One region of the Actinomadura sp. NPDC047616 genome, then DNA from elsewhere that is predicted to be linked to it. Evidence: riboswitches for the same ligand, from Rfam matches in the RefSeq annotation. Region 1 holds a riboswitch; the other holds the start of a gene.
The links. A riboswitch is a leader RNA that binds a small molecule or an ion and turns the genes downstream of it on or off. The one in region 1 is predicted to bind glycine.

Region 1 (7,562 bases):
CCACGTCGCCCGCGAGGTCGGCGCGGTCACCTACACGCAGTGCCTCAACTCGCGCGGCGGCATCGAGTGCGACGTCACCGTCACCCGCACGGCCGGGGACGCGTTCCTGATCGTCACCGGGACGGCGTTCGGCGGCCACGACCTGGACTGGATCAGGCGGCACGCCCCGTCCGACGGCTCCGTGCGCGTCGCCGACGTGACCGGGCAGTACGCCTGCTTCGCGCTGTGGGGGCCGCGTGCCCGCGACCTGCTGGCGCCGCTCACCCCCGACGACGTCTCCGACGCGGCGTTCCCGTACCTGACGTCCCGCGAGATCGTCGTCGGCGACGTGCCGGTGCGGGCGCTGCGCGTGACGTTCGCCGGTGAGCTGGGCTGGGAGCTGTACTGCTCCAGCGAGTACGGCGCGGCGCTGTGGCGGGCGCTGGCCGCCACCGGGGCGACGCCGGGCGGCTACCGGGCGATCGACAGCCTCCGCCTGGAGAAGGGCTACCGGGTGTGGGGCGCCGACATCTCCCCCGACCGCAACCCCTACGAGGCGGGGCTGGGCTTCTGCGTCAAGCTCGACAAGCCGGGCGGCTTCCTCGGCCGGGACGCGCTCGTCGCCGCCAGGGAGCGCGGCGTCGCCGAGCGGCTGCGCTGCCTGACGCTGGACGACCCGCGCGCCGTCTGCCTGGGCAACGAGCCCGTGCGCGTCGGGGACGACGTGGTGGGGCGGGTCACCTCGGGCGGCTACGGCTACACCGTGGGCACGTCGATCGCCTATGCCTACCTGCCCGCCGACCGGGCCGCGCCCGGCGCGAAGGTCGAGGTCGAGCTGTTCGGCGAGTGGGTGACGGGCGAGGTGGCCCGCGAGCCGTTGTTCGATCCCGCGAACGCGCGCGTCCGCTCTTGACACCCCGGCCCCCCGACCCGGATAAATGGACTTCGTCCAGACCATTCGCTCTCCGACATCCCGGTCCGCCCCATGCCACAGAGATGAGCGTCTTGTGAGGAACCCCGGTCTGATCACGCTGGACGAGCTGCGCGACGAGGCGGCCGCGGGCCGGATCGACACCGTCATCATCGCGATCACCGACATGCAGGGCCGCCTGCAGGGCAAGCGCCTGTCGGCCCGGTACTTCCTGGACGAGGTCGCCGCCCACGGGTCGGAGGGCTGCAACTACCTGCTGGCCGTGGACGTCGACATGAACACCGTCGACGGGTACGCGATGTCGTCCTGGGAGACCGGGTACGGCGACTTCGTGATGCGCCCCGACCTGGCCACGCTGCGGCGCGTCCCCTGGCAGGAGGGCGCCGCGCTGGTCTTCGCCGACCTGACGTGGGAGGACGGGACGGACGTCGTCGCGTCGCCGCGGCAGATCCTGCGGCGCCAGCTCGCCCGGCTCGCCGAACGCGGGTGGGGCGCGTACGTGGGCACCGAGCTGGAGTTCGTCGTCTACCAGGACTCCTACGAGCAGGCCTGGACGAAGGGGTACCGCGACCTGACCCCGGCCAACCAGTACAACGTCGACTACTCGCTGCTCGGCGGCGCCCGCGTCGAGCCGCTGCTGCGCCGCATCCGGCTGTCGATGGAGGGCGCCGGGATGTACGTCGAGTCGGCCAAGGGCGAGTGCAACCTCGGCCAGCACGAGATCGCCTTCCGGTTCGCCGACGCGCTGACCACCTGCGACCAGCACGTCCTCTACAAGACCGGGGCCAAGGAGATCGCCGCCCAGGAGGGCATGTCGATCACGTTCATGGCCAAGCCGAACGAGCGCGAGGGCAACTCCTGCCACGTCCACGTCTCGCTGCGCGCCGAGGACGGCACGCCGGTCATGGCCGGGGACGGCCCGTACGGCCTGTCGGAGATCGGGGAGCACTTCGTCGCCGGCCAGCTGGCGTGCCTGCGCGACCTCACGCTGCTGTACGCGCCGAACGTCAACTCCTACAAGCGTTACCAGCCCGGCTCGTTCGCCCCGACGGCGATCAAGTGGGGGGTGGACAACCGCACGTGCGCGCTGCGGCTGGTCGGCCACGGGCCGTCGCTGCGGGTGGAGAACCGGGTGCCGGGCGGCGACGTCAACCCCTACCTGGCCGTCGCCGCGCTGGTCGCCGCCGGGCTGCACGGCGTCGACGAGCGGCTGCCGCTGGAGGAGGCCTACCGCGGCAACGCCTACGCCTCCGACGCGCCGCGGGTGGTGGGGACGCTGCGCGAGGCGGCCGCGGACTGGCGCTCCAGCGCGCTCGCCCGCAAGGTGTTCGGGGACGAGGTCGTCGAGCACTACGCCAACGCCGCCCGGGTGGAGCTGGACGCCTACGACCGTGCCGTGACCGACTGGGAACTGTTCCGCGGCTTCGAGCGCCTGTGAGGGGACCGATGGACTTCGATGTGATCAACCCGGCGACCGAGGAGATCGTCGCGGCCGTGCCGATGGCCTCCACCGAGGAGGTCGACGCGGCGGTGGAACGCGCCAAGGCCGCGTTCCCCGCCTGGCGCGCCGTGGCGCCCGGCGACCGCGCCCGGCTGCTGCGGGCGTTCGCCGCGCAGGTCGACGACCACGCCGACGAGCTGGTCGACCTGGAGGTGACCAACTGCGGGCACCCGCTCGGCCAGGCCCGCTGGGAGGTCGCCAACCTGCGCGACACGCTGTACTACTACGCCGCCGCGCCCGAACGCCTCACCGGGCGGCAGATCCCCGTGCCGGGCGGCCTGGACGTGACGTTCCACGAGCCGCTGGGCGTGGTCGGCGTGATCGTCCCGTGGAACTACCCGATGCCGATCATGGGCTGGGGCGTGGCCCCGGCGCTGGCCGCGGGCAACACCGTGATCGTCAAGCCGTCGGAGCTGACCCCGCTGACCGCCCGCCGCGTCGGCGAGCTGGCGCTGGCGGCGGGCCTGCCCGAGGGCGTGCTGCAGGTGCTGCCCGGGGAGGGCCCGGTGGCGGGCCGGCGGCTGGTGAACCACCCGGACGTCCGCAAGATCGTCTTCACCGGGTCGACGCGGGTGGGCCGGGAGATCCTGGCCGCGTCCGGGCCCCGGGTCAAGCGGGTCACGCTGGAGCTGGGCGGCAAGAGCGCCAACATCGTCTTCGCCGACGCCGACGTGGAGCGGGCCGCCGCCGCGGCCCCGCTCGCGGTGTTCGAGAACGCCGGGCAGGACTGCTGCGCCCGCTCCCGGATCCTGGTCCAGCGCCCCGTCTTCGACTGGTTCATGGAGCTGCTGGAACCGGCCGTCCGCGACGTCGTCGTGGGCGACCCCCGCAAGGACGACACCGAGGTCGGGCCGCTGATCAGCGCCGCGCACCGCGCCAAGGTCGCCTCGTTCGTCCCGGACGACGCGCACGTGGCGTTCCGCGGCTCGGCCCCGGACGGCCCGGGGTTCTGGTTCGCGCCGACCGTGCTGCTGGCCCCCGGCGACCCGGCGCGCCTGCCCGCCTGGACCGAGGAGGTGTTCGGCCCGGTCGTGGTCGTCGCGCCGTTCGACGACGAGGACGAGGCCGTCCGGCTGGCCAACGACACCGAGTACGGCCTGTCCGGCTCGATCTGGACCCGCGACGTGGGCCGCGCCGTGCGCGTCTCCCGCGCCGTCGACTCGGGGAACCTGTCGGTCAACTCCAACTCGGCGGTGCGCTTCTGGACGCCGTTCGGCGGGTTCAAGCAGTCCGGGCTGGGCCGCGAGCTCGGGCCGGACGCCCTCGACGCGTTCACCGAGGTCAAGAACGTCTTCATCGCTACCGAGTAGGAGTGGCTCAGGATGCAGCGCTTGCAGGACCGGGTCGCCGTCGTCACCGGAGGCGGCGGCGGCATCGGGCTGGCCACCGCGCGCCGGTTCGCGCGCGAGGGCGCGAAGGTCGTCGTCGCGGACGTCGACGAGACCGCGGGCAAGGCCGCCGCCGAGGAGGTCGGCGGGCTGTTCGTCCGCACGGACGTGGCGCGGGAGGACGAGGTGGAGGCCCTGTTCCGGGCCGCCAAGGAGGCCTACGGCCGCGTCGACGTCGCGTTCAACAACGCCGGAATCTCCCCGCCCGACGACGCGTCCATCCTGGACACCGGGCTGGACGCCTGGCGGCGCGTGCAGGAGGTCAACCTGACCAGCGTGTACCTGTGCTGCAAGCACGTGCTGCCGTACATGCGCGAGCAGGGCAGGGGCTCCATCGTCAACACCGCGTCGTTCGTGGCGGTGATGGGCGCGGCCACCTCGCAGATCTCCTACACCGCGTCCAAGGGCGGCGTGCTGGCCATGACCCGCGAGCTGGGCGTGCAGTTCGCCCGCGAGGGGATCCGGGTGAACGCGCTGTGCCCCGGGCCGGTGGACACGCCGCTGCTGCGCGAGCTGTACGCGGCCAACCCGGAGGAGGCGGCGCGGCGCCTGGTGCACATCCCGATGGGCCGGTTCGCCGAGGCCGACGAGATCGCCGCCGCGGTGGCGTTCCTGGCCTCCGACGACGCCTCGTTCATCACCGCGTCCCAGTTCCTGGTGGACGGCGGGATCTCCGGCGCCTACGTCACCCCGCTATGACCGGCACCGCGAACGAGACGAACCGCCCCGTCATCGGCATCACCGGATACGTCGAGGACGCGAGCTTCGGCGTGTGGAACATGCGGTCGGCGCTGGTGCCCTACGCCTACGTCCGGCAGGTGGCCGAGGCGGGCGGGCAGCCGGTGCTGCTGCCGCCCGTCGGGGCGCCGGCGTCCCTGGTGGACCGGCTGGACGGGCTGGTCGTCGCGGGCGGCGGCGACATCGACCCGGCGCTGTACGGCGCCGAGCCGCACCCCGAGGTCTCCGGCGTCCGGGACTTCCGCGACGGCTCCGAGCTGGCGCTCGTGCACGCCGCGCTGGACCGCGACCTGCCGTTCCTCGGCATCTGCCGGGGCCTGCAGGTGCTGAACGTGGCGCTGGGCGGCACGCTCGTCCAGCACCTGCCGGACGTCGTCGGCGGCCGCACCGACCACTCCCCCGCCCCCGGCGTCTACGGGCACTTCCCCGTCCGCGTGGAGCCGGGGTCGCGGACGGCCGAGGCCCTCGGCGGCGACACGACGCCGACGGTGGCGCACTACCACCACCAGTCGATCGACCGTCTCGGCACCGGCCTGCGCGCCGTGGCCTGGGCGGACGACGGCGTCGTCGAGGCCGCCGAGCTGCCCGGACGCGCGTTCGCGCTGGGCGTGCAGTGGCATCCCGAGGTGGGCGACGACCCGGCGCTGTTCCTGTCCTTCGTCGCCGCGGCGCGGATCTACGCGGGAGGGGAGGCCGCTGATACGCTGACCCTGCGCCGCTGATCCCGTGCGGGAGAGCGCCCTCGCAGCCGGCGGGGGCCGCCGAAGGAGCAAATCCTCCCCGGAACCTCTCAGGCCCCAGGACCGCGCAGGCCAGGCGCCCTCTGGAAAGCGGGGACACGGTCCCCCGCCGAAGGTGAAAACCCCGCGCGAGGGGTGAAGCTCTCAGGCGCCGATGACAGAGGGGGAGGCACCGACGACGCCGGTGCGCCGATGGGACGATGATGATGCGCGTCCCGACGCGCGCCCCCGCGATGAAGGAGCCCACCCATGTCCAGGAAGACGCCGCTCTACGAGGTCCATGCCGACCTCGGCGCCACGCTCGTCGACTTCGCGGGCTACCAGATGCCGCTGCGCTACCAGAGCGAGACCGCCGAGCACCGCGCCGTCCGCACCGGGGCCGGGCTGTTCGACCTGTCCCACATGGGAGAGATCTTCGTGTCCGGGCCGGGGGCGGGCGCCGCGCTCGACCACGCGCTGGTGGGGAACCTGTCCCCCATGGCGGTCGGCAGGGCCCGCTACACGATGATCTGCGCGCACGACGGGGGCGTGCTGGACGACCTGATCGTCTACCGGCTCGCGGCCGAGACGTTCATGGTGGTCGCCAACGCCGCCAACGTCGACACCGTCCGCGAGGAGCTGACCGGGCGGGCCGCCGGTTTCGAGGCCGCCGTCGACGACCGCTCCGCCTCCTACGGCCTGGTCGCGCTGCAGGGCCCCCGCTCCCAGGACATCCTTTCCGGATACACCGAGGCCCCGCTGGCCGACCTGCGTTACTACGCCGTCATGGCGGGGGAGGTCGCCGGGGTGGACGCGCTCATCGCCCGCACGGGCTACACCGGCGAGGACGGCTTCGAGCTGTTCGTCTCGTCCGGCGACGCCGTGGCGCTGTGGCGGGCGCTCGCCGCCGCCGAGGGCGTGGTGCCCGCCGGGCTGTCGGCGCGCGACACCCTCCGCCTGGAGGCGGGCATGCCGCTGTACGGCAACGAGCTGACCTCCGAGACCACCCCCTACGAGGCCGGGCTCGGCCGCGTGGTCAAGCTCGACAAGAAGGCCGACTTCGTCGGCAGGTCCGCCCTGGCGGCGCAGGCCCAGACCCCGCCAGGCCGTAGGCTCGTGGGGCTGGTCGCGCGCGGCCGCCGGGCCCCCCGCAAGGGGTACCCGGTCGTCGGCTCCGACGGCACGCCGTGCGGCGTCGTGACCAGCGGCGCTCCGTCGCCCACACTGGGCAGGCCGATCGCCATGGCGTACGTCGACAGCGGCGTCGCGGAGAGCGGGCTCGCCGTGGACGTCCGCGGCCGGCACGAGCCGGTCGACGTCGTCCCCCTGCCGTTCTACAAGCGATCCTGAAACACCTGGGAGAAACGAACGTGAGCGTTCCGGAACAGCTCCGCTACAGCGAGGAGCACGAGTGGGTGTCCGGCCTCGACAACGAGGACGGCATCGTCACCGTCGGCATCACCCAGCACGCCGCCGACGCCCTGGGCGAGATCGTCTTCATCGAGCTGCAGGCCGGCGAGGGCGACACCGTCGAGGCCGGGGAGCCCTGCGGGGAGGTGGAGTCGACCAAGTCGGTCAGCGACATCTACTCGCCGGTCAGCGGCGAGATCACCGCGATCAACGCCACGGTGGTCGACGAGCCGAAGGTCATCAACGACGACCCGTACGGCGAGGGCTGGATCTTCAAGGTGCGGCTCAGCGAGGAGCCGGGCGACCTGCTGGACGCCACCGCCTACGGCAAGCTGATCGAGGAGGGCTGACCCGTGTCCCTCAACGAGTCCCTGGCGGCCGTCGACCCGCAGGTGGCCGAGGCCGTCGCCGCCGAGCTGCGCCGCCAGCAGGGCACGCTGGAAATGATCGCCTCGGAGAACTTCGCGCCCGTCGCCGTGCTGGAGGCGCAGGGCTCGGTGCTGACCAACAAGTACGCCGAGGGCTACCCGGGGCGGCGCTACTACGGCGGCTGCGAGCACGTCGACGTCACCGAGCAGCTGGCGATCGACCGGGCCAAGGAGCTGTTCGGCGCCGAGCACGCCAACGTCCAGCCGCACTCGGGCGCGCAGGCCAACACGGCGGTCTACTTCGCCATGCTCCAGCCCGGCGACACCATCCTCGGCCTGGACCTGGCGCACGGCGGGCACCTGACCCACGGCATGCGCCTGAACTACTCCGGCAAGATGCTCAACGTGGTCGCCTACCACGTGCGGCCCGAGGACGGCCGCGTCGACATGGAGGAGGTCGCCCGGCTGGCCGCCGAGCACCGCCCCAAGATGATCGTGGCGGGCTGGTCGGCGTACCCGCGCCAGCTC
Region 2 (7,562 bases), on a different contig from region 1:
GCGTCCAGGACCTGGCGCAGATCACTTTGATGAGCGACGGGGTCAGCGTCTACGAGTGCACCTCGGCCGACGAGGTGGTCGACCTGCTGCAGGGCGGGCAGGGCGTGTTCGGGATCGCGCTGGGCCGGGTGTGGCAGGAGGTCGAGGGCAGCCTCGCCGAGCTGCCCGGCGAGAGAGCCACCGCCGACGGTCCCGCCCAGCATCCCCACGACGAGCTGGCGCACCGCCGCCGCGCCCGCCGGACGGGCTGACGCCCGCGGCGGCCCGGACGAGGCCGCCGCCGTGGCCCCGGCGGGGAGTGGGGCTAGATCGCTTCTTTGCGTTGCAGGTAGGTGAAGGCGGCCCAGCCCGGCAGGACGGGCAGCCAGAAGGTCAGCAGACGGAACAGCAGCACCGCCGAGGTGGCGGTGTCGGCGGTGAGCCCCGAGATCGTCAGCGCCAGCGTCAGGGCGCCCTCGACGGCGCCCAGGCCGCCGGGCGTGGGGGCGGCCGAGCCCAGGGCGTTGCCGGTGAGGAACACCACCGCCACGGCCGTCCAGGGCAGCGACCCGCCGAACGCGCGGATGCAGGCGTCCAGGCACACGATGAACCCCACGGTCAGCAGCAGCGTGCCGCCGGCCCCCTGGACGATCTTGCTGGGTGACTGCAGGACGTCCACCAGCCGCGGCACCACCCCGGAGAACATGCCGCGCAGCCGGGCCGCCACGAACCGCCGCACCTTCGGGATGGTCAGCGCGATCCCGGCCAGCACCGCCAGCCCCAGCAGCACGATCACCACGGTCCGCGACGGGGCCAGGTCCTTGGTGGCGTTGTGGGTCGACCCGGTGATGAACCCGAACACGATCAGCAGCAGGATGTGCGCCACCATGCCCATCAGCTGGGACGCGCCGACGCTGGCGACCGCGGGCCCGGGCCGCACGCCCGAACGCTGCAGGTACCGGGTGTTGAGCGCCACGCCGGTGACCGCGGCGGGCGCGACCAGCTTGACGAACGACGCGGCGAGCTGCACCAGCACGGTGCGGCCCAGCGGCAGCCGCTCGGGCACGAAGCCCATCAGCATCAGCGCCGCCGCCAGGTAGGTGACCGCCGAGGCGGCCAGCCCGACCGCCGCCCACCACCACTCGGCCTGCGAGATCAGGGTGGGCAGGTTCACGCTCGACAGCTGCGGCACCACGATGTAGGCGGCGACGGTCAGCGCGATGATCGACAGGATGGTGCGCGGCCGGAACCGCTCCAGCCGCACCGGTGCGGCCTCGGTCTCCGGCTTGAGCCGCAGGATCTGCTCGCGGATGCGGGGCAGCAGCTCCCTGTCCTGCCGGACGGCCGCGCGGGTGGACCGCGACAGCGCCACCCGCTGCAGCAGCGGCACCGCCCCGGCCAGCGGCCCGTCGCCGAGGACGCGCGCCGCGGAGCGGACGGCGCGTTCCGGCCCGACCCGCAACGCCACCGTGGTGAGCAGCTGCGCCAGGTCGATCCGCAGCGCCACGTCGCCCGCGGCGATCTCGCCCGAGCGGGGGTCGACGACGCGGACGCGGCCGTCGTCGCCGACGAGGATCGCGTCGCCCTCCAGGCGGCGGTGCGCCAGCCGGGCGGCCTGCAGCCGCCGCAGCTGCTGCCACACGTCCTCGAGCAGCTCGTCGGTGATCTCGGCGTCGCGCACGGCGTCCAGCGGCCGCCCGGGCACGTGCTCGTAGGCCAGCAGCGCGGCCTCGGTGCCGACCTCGCAGGTGGCCACCAGCCGCGGCGTGCGCACCCCCGCCGACTCCATGGCGTAGGCCATGAGCGACTCCTGCTCCAGCGAGCGGCGCAGCGAGCGCAGCGCCCGCCGGGTGGAGCCGCCGCGCAGCCGCACCAGCCGCCACACCCGGTACAGCAGCCCGGCGGTCTGCTGGTCGCGGTCCAGGACGGTGACCCGCAGCTGCCAGTCGCCGCCCGGCAGGGGCCGCCCGGTGGCGTCGGCGGGAGCGTCGCCGGGGGAGTGCGCGGTCGCCACGGTGTAGTGGCGCGGATCGTCGGCGGCGCCGGGCACCTGCCGCCCGCGGGTGGGACGCAGCCCCAGCCGTTCCAGCGCGGCCAGCACGGCCGTGCCCGGCGGCCGCGGGTTGGGGGTGCCGACCGCGTACAGGGTGCCGTGGCCGATGGCGCTGCCGAGGCAGTAGGTGGCGGCCAGCGCCGCCACCGACGCGGTCGCGGCGGTGAGGCCGGTCAGCGCGGCCAGCCCGATCATCGTCCAGGTGACGGCCTGCCAGCGGCTTCGGCCCGCCATGCCGACGGCGGTGACGAACGCGATGACCGGCGTGATGTCGGTGTGCACGGGCGCGGTGTCGGTGCCGCCCCAGATCAGGGAGTCCAGCACCCCGCCGGGCGCGGCCGGGACGACCAGGTCGTCCAGCAGGATGGTGAGCACGAACGCGATCACCGCGGCGAGCAGCGCGATCGCGACCCGCACCCCGTCCTTGTGGAACAGCCGCTCGACCGCGAAGGCCACCGGCACCGCCAGCACCCCGAAGCTGGACACCAGCGTGGCCAGGGTGAGCAGGAAGCGGGGGGCGTGCGCGGTGCCCTCGGCGATGTCGGTCTGCAGGCCGTGGGTGGTCTGCTGGGCGAACGACACCAGCAGCATGATCCCGACCAGCCCGGCCACCGAGGCGGCGAACCGGATGGCGTCCGAGGGCCGCCGGATCCGGTCGGGCCGGGCCGGCTCCTCCACCGGCACGCCGACCGTCGCCGCCACGCCGGGAGGCGCCGTCTCCTCCTGGGTCTGCGTCACCGCCGCACCGCCGTCCGGACCTGTCATCATGATGAGCGTTCCAGAACCGGCGGCGTCGCGTCGAGAGGCGCGTGCACCGTGCCGCGCCCCCGTCCGCCCCCGGCCGGGAACAGTTGTCGCCCTGCGCCCGCGGCGATCATCCCGTCCGTGAGCTGTGGTTATCGTACTGGCGACGTGCCGGGGCGGCCGCGCGGGACGCCGCGAGCGCGCGGATTCCGCGCCGTCGGCGTCGCCACGGCCGTCCCCCGGCGGACGATCGTCACGGATCTGTTGGATAGAGTTCCCATATAGGACGCCGTCGACCCTGTGCGGGAGAGACCCCACGCCGCCAGCGTGGGGCGCCGAAGGGGCAAACCCTCCCCGGAACCTCTCAGGCAAAAGGACCGCTCGGGCGAGGCACCTCTGGAAAGCAGGCGCCGCCTTCCGATGGGCGGGGGCGTCTCACCGAAGGGGAAACCCCGTTCCGCGGGTGAAGCTCTCAGGTGCCGAGACAGAGGGGGAGACAGGTCGCCGGACCGCGCCAGCGCGGCGGGCGGCCGCCCTGAGCGACCGCAGCAGCCCAGGAGGATCCCCAATGACCGCCCAGTTCTTCGCCCCGGTGGCGTCGCCGCAGCATCCCCCGACCCGGTTCGCCGACCGGCACATCGGGCCGTCCCCCGACGAGCACGCCCGGATGCTGGCGGCCATCGGCTACTCCGGGGCCGAGGCCCTGGTCGACGACGCGGTGCCCGCCGCGATCCGCACCGCCCGCCCGCTGGACCTGCCGCCCGCCCTCAGCGAGACCGCGGCGCTGGCCCGGCTGCGCGAGCTGGCGAGCCGCAACACCGTGCTCACCTCCATGATCGGCCTGGGCTACCACGGCACGGTCACCCCCGGCGTGATCATGCGGAACGTGCTGGAGAACCCCGGCTGGTACACCGCCTACACGCCCTACCAGCCGGAGATCTCCCAAGGCCGGCTGGAGGCGCTGCTGAACTTCCAGACGGTGGTCGCCGACCTGACGGGGCTGCCGGTCGCGAACGCCTCCATGCTGGACGAGGGCACCGCCGCCGCCGAGGCCATGGCCCTGGCGCACCGCGCGTCCAAGCGCAAGGAGCCCGGCACCTTCCTGGTGGACGCCGACGCGCTGCCGCAGACCATCGAGGTGATCCGCACCCGCGCGATCCCGCTGGGCATCGAGGTGGTCACCGCCGACCTGTCCGGCGGGCTGCCCGACGGCGACTTCTTCGGCGTCCTGCTGCAGTACCCGGGCGCGTCGGGCGCCGTGCGGGACCTGGCGCCGATCACCGAGCAGGCCCACGAGCGCGGCGCCCAGGTCGTGGTGGCCGCGGACCTGCTCGCCTTGACGCTGCTGCGGCCGCCCGGCGAGTCCGGCGCCGACATCGCGGTCGGCTCGGCGCAGCGGTTCGGCGTGCCGTACGGGTTCGGCGGCCCGCACGCCGGATACCTGGCCGTGCGCGAGGGGCTCCAGCGGCAGCTGCCCGGCCGCCTTGTGGGGGTGTCGGTGGACGCCGACGGCGCCACCGCCTACCGGCTGGCGCTGCAGACCCGCGAGCAGCACATCCGCCGCGAGAAGGCCACCAGCAACATCTGCACCGCCCAGGTGCTGCTGGCCGTGATGGCCAGCATGTACGCGGTGTACCACGGGCCCGAGGGGCTGGCGGCGATCGCCCAGCGCGTGCACCGCCGCGCCGCCGAGCTCGCCGCCGGGCTGCGGCGCGGCGGCGTCGAGGTGGTGCACGAGGCGTTCTTCGACACCGTGCTGGCCCGTGTCCCCGGCCGCGCCGACCAGGTCGTGGCCGCCGCCCGCGACCGGGGGATCAACCTGCGCCGCGCCGACGCCGACCACGTCGGGATCGCCTGCGACGAGACCACGCTGCCCGAGCACGTCGCCGCCGTCCTGGACGCCTTCGGCGTGAACCCGGTGCACGAGGAGGACCCGGCCGAGGCGTTCCCCGGCGAGCTGCGCCGCGAGAGCCCGTACCTGACCCACCCGGTGTTCCACGCGCACCGCTCCGAGACGGCGATGCTGCGCTACCTGCGCCGCCTGCAGGACAAGGACATCGCGCTGGACCGGTCGATGATCCCGCTCGGCTCCTGCACGATGAAGCTGAACGCGACCACCGAGATGGAGCCGATCACCTGGCCGGAGTTCGCGAACATCCACCCGTTCGCGCCGGTCGACCAGGCCGCCGGCTACCTGGAGCTGATCGCCGAGCTGGAGGACCGGCTCGCCGAGATCACCGGGTACGCCAAGGTGTCGGTGCAGCCCAACGCCGGGTCCCAGGGCGAGCTGGCCGGGCTGCTGGCCATCCGCGGCTACCACGCCTCCCGCGGCGAGGAGCACCGCACCGTGTGCCTGATCCCGTCGTCGGCCCACGGCACCAACGCCGCCAGCGCCGTCATGGCCGGGATGCGGGTGGTCGTCGTCAAGTGCGACGACCACGGCAACATCGACCTCGACGACCTGCACGCCAAGATCGCCAAGCACCGCGCCGAGCTGGCCGCGATCATGGTGACCTACCCGTCCACCCACGGGGTGTTCGAGGAGACCATCACCGACGTCTGCGCGGCCGTGCACGAGGCGGGCGGCCAGGTGTACGTCGACGGCGCCAACCTCAACGCGCTGGTCGGGCTGGCCCGTCCCGGCGAGTTCGGCTCCGACGTGTCGCACCTGAACCTGCACAAGACGTTCTGCATCCCGCACGGCGGCGGAGGGCCGGGCGTCGGCCCGGTCGGCGTGCGCGAGCACCTGGTGCCGTTCCTGCCCAACCACCCGCTGCGTCCCGAGGCGGGCCCCGCCGGCACCGGCGTGGGGCCGATCTCGGCGGCGCCGTGGGGCTCGGCGGGCATCCTGCCGATCTCCTGGGCCTACATCGCGATGATGGGCCCCGACGGGCTGCGCGCCGCCACCGAGGGCGCCATCATCGCCGCCAACTACCTGGCCAGGCGGCTGGCCCCGCACTACCCGATCCTGTACACCGGCCGCAACGGGCTGGTCGCGCACGAGTGCATCGCCGACCTCCGCAAGATCACCAAGGAGACCGGGATCACCGCCGAGGACGTGGCCAAGCGCCTGATCGACTACGGGTTCCACGCCCCGACCCTGGCGTTCCCGGTGGCCGGCACGCTGATGATCGAGCCCACCGAGAGCGAGGACCTGGCCGAGCTGGACCGGTTCTGCGACGCGATGATCGAGATCCGCCGGGAGATCCAGCGGGTCGCCGACGGCGCCTACGACCGCGACGACAACCCGCTCAAGAACGCCCCGCACACCGCCGCCTGCCTGATCACCGAGGACTGGAAGCACTCCTACTCGCGTGAGGAGGCCGCCTACCCGGTGCCGTCGCTGCGCGAGGGCAAGTACTGGCCGCCGGTGCGCCGCATCGACCAGGCGTACGGCGACCGCAACCTGGTGTGCTCCTGCCCGCCGCCGGAGGCGTTCGAGGACTGACCCGCACCGCCCCGAGAAACGCGCGGGGCACGCGCCGCGGGACGGCACGGACACCGATGATCAAGCCCTTCGGTTTTCGTGTCGTCCCGGCTCCGGCGGGCGGCGGCTCGATAGGCTGAGCACCCTATGAGCGACACCTCGGCCCCGCCCCCCGGTGACACCCCGGAGCACCTGTGCGAGGAGGCCCGGCGGCTCGCCGAGGACGGCGAGCTCGACCGCGCCGCCGACCTGTTCGAGCAGGTCCTGGCGCTCGGCGACACCCCCGTCCGCGCCCGTGCCGCGCTCGGCCTGGCCGTCGTGCTCGACGACGCCGGAGACGTGGCCGGCGCCCGCGAGGCCGACCGTGCCGCCATCGCCACCGGCGACCCCGAGTACGGGCCGCGCGCCGCCTACCACCTGGCGCTCACCCACGAACGCGCCGGGGAGTACGAGCTGGCCGGGCCCGCCTGGCAGGTCGTCGTCGACTTCGGCAACCCCGCCTACCTGCCCCCGGCGCACGTGGCGCTGGCGCGGCTGGCCGACGACGCGGGCGACTTCGACACCGCCCGCGAACGCTGGGAGCGGGCCATCGCCACCGGCGACGCCGAGTACGGCCCGCTGGCCGCCCACGACCTGGCGCAGCGGCTGCTGGAACGCGGCGAGCCCGCCCGCGCCCAGCGCGTCCTGACCGCGGGCCTGCGCCTGGTCGACCGCGACACCGCGCCGCACGCCTACGCACGGCTGGCGGTGGCGCTCGGCATCGCCTACCTCGACCAGGCCATCGGCGCGTTCACCGCCGCCCTCGGCGACGGCGAGGACGCCACCGTCGACGCCGAGGCCGGGCCGCTGGCGATAGAGCTGCTCGCCCGTACCCTGCCGCTGCGCGGGCGCGGGGCCGAGAGCCGGGAGGTGTGGCGGCGCGGCCTGGCCGACCCGGGCGTCGCCGCGCAGGTCCGGGCCCGGCTGCGCCGCGACTTCGGCGGCGACGACGAGGACGCCGACCCCGAGAACCTGTGGTGGGAGCCGGTGCTGGAGCAGGCGGTCTCGGACGGCACGCTGCCCGCCGTGGCCGGTGAGGCGTTCGGCGCCCTCGACCACATGTACGCGCTGCTGGCCGTCCGGTACGCCGACGAGCCGGCCGAGCAGCGGCCCGGCGAGACCCACGAGCTGATCGGCAAGGCCGTCCGCGTGCCCAGCGACTACGCCTGGGGCCCGCTGCTGCACGAGAGCTTCGCCGAACGCCTCCGCCTGGCCATGGGCACCCCCGCCTCCCTGCTCCCCCCAGGCTGGCCCGACGCCACGGTATGACCCCGGCCCAAGGAGCGGGGGTGTGGAACACCGGTCTCCCCGACGGCTGAC

Region 2: linked by a shared signal. The riboswitch ahead of gcvP (aminomethyl-transferring glycine dehydrogenase) and the one ahead of gcvT (glycine cleavage system aminomethyltransferase GcvT) in region 1 are both predicted to bind glycine.

The regions. Positions count from the first base shown of each region.
Region 1 covers NZ_JBEYTB010000006.1:292,990-300,551, reverse strand. Annotated here, with positions in the region: gene ABZ801_RS17195 (FAD-dependent oxidoreductase) at 1-892, shown strand, start outside; gene ABZ801_RS17190 (glutamine synthetase family protein) at 987-2,348, shown strand; gene ABZ801_RS17185 (aldehyde dehydrogenase family protein) at 2,357-3,721, shown strand; gene ABZ801_RS17180 (3-oxoacyl-ACP reductase) at 3,734-4,498, shown strand; gene ABZ801_RS17175 (gamma-glutamyl-gamma-aminobutyrate hydrolase family protein) at 4,495-5,259, shown strand; glycine riboswitch at 5,257-5,353, shown strand; gene gcvT (glycine cleavage system aminomethyltransferase GcvT) at 5,527-6,606, shown strand; gene gcvH (glycine cleavage system protein GcvH) at 6,627-7,016, shown strand; gene glyA (serine hydroxymethyltransferase) at 7,020-7,562, shown strand, end outside.
Region 2 covers NZ_JBEYTB010000016.1:38,732-46,293, reverse strand. Annotated here, with positions in the region: gene ABZ801_RS31605 (MerR family transcriptional regulator) at 1-251, shown strand, start outside; gene ABZ801_RS31600 (flippase-like domain-containing protein) at 305-2,797, opposite strand; glycine riboswitch at 3,070-3,166, shown strand; gene gcvP (aminomethyl-transferring glycine dehydrogenase) at 3,345-6,224, shown strand; gene ABZ801_RS31590 (tetratricopeptide repeat protein) at 6,351-7,511, shown strand.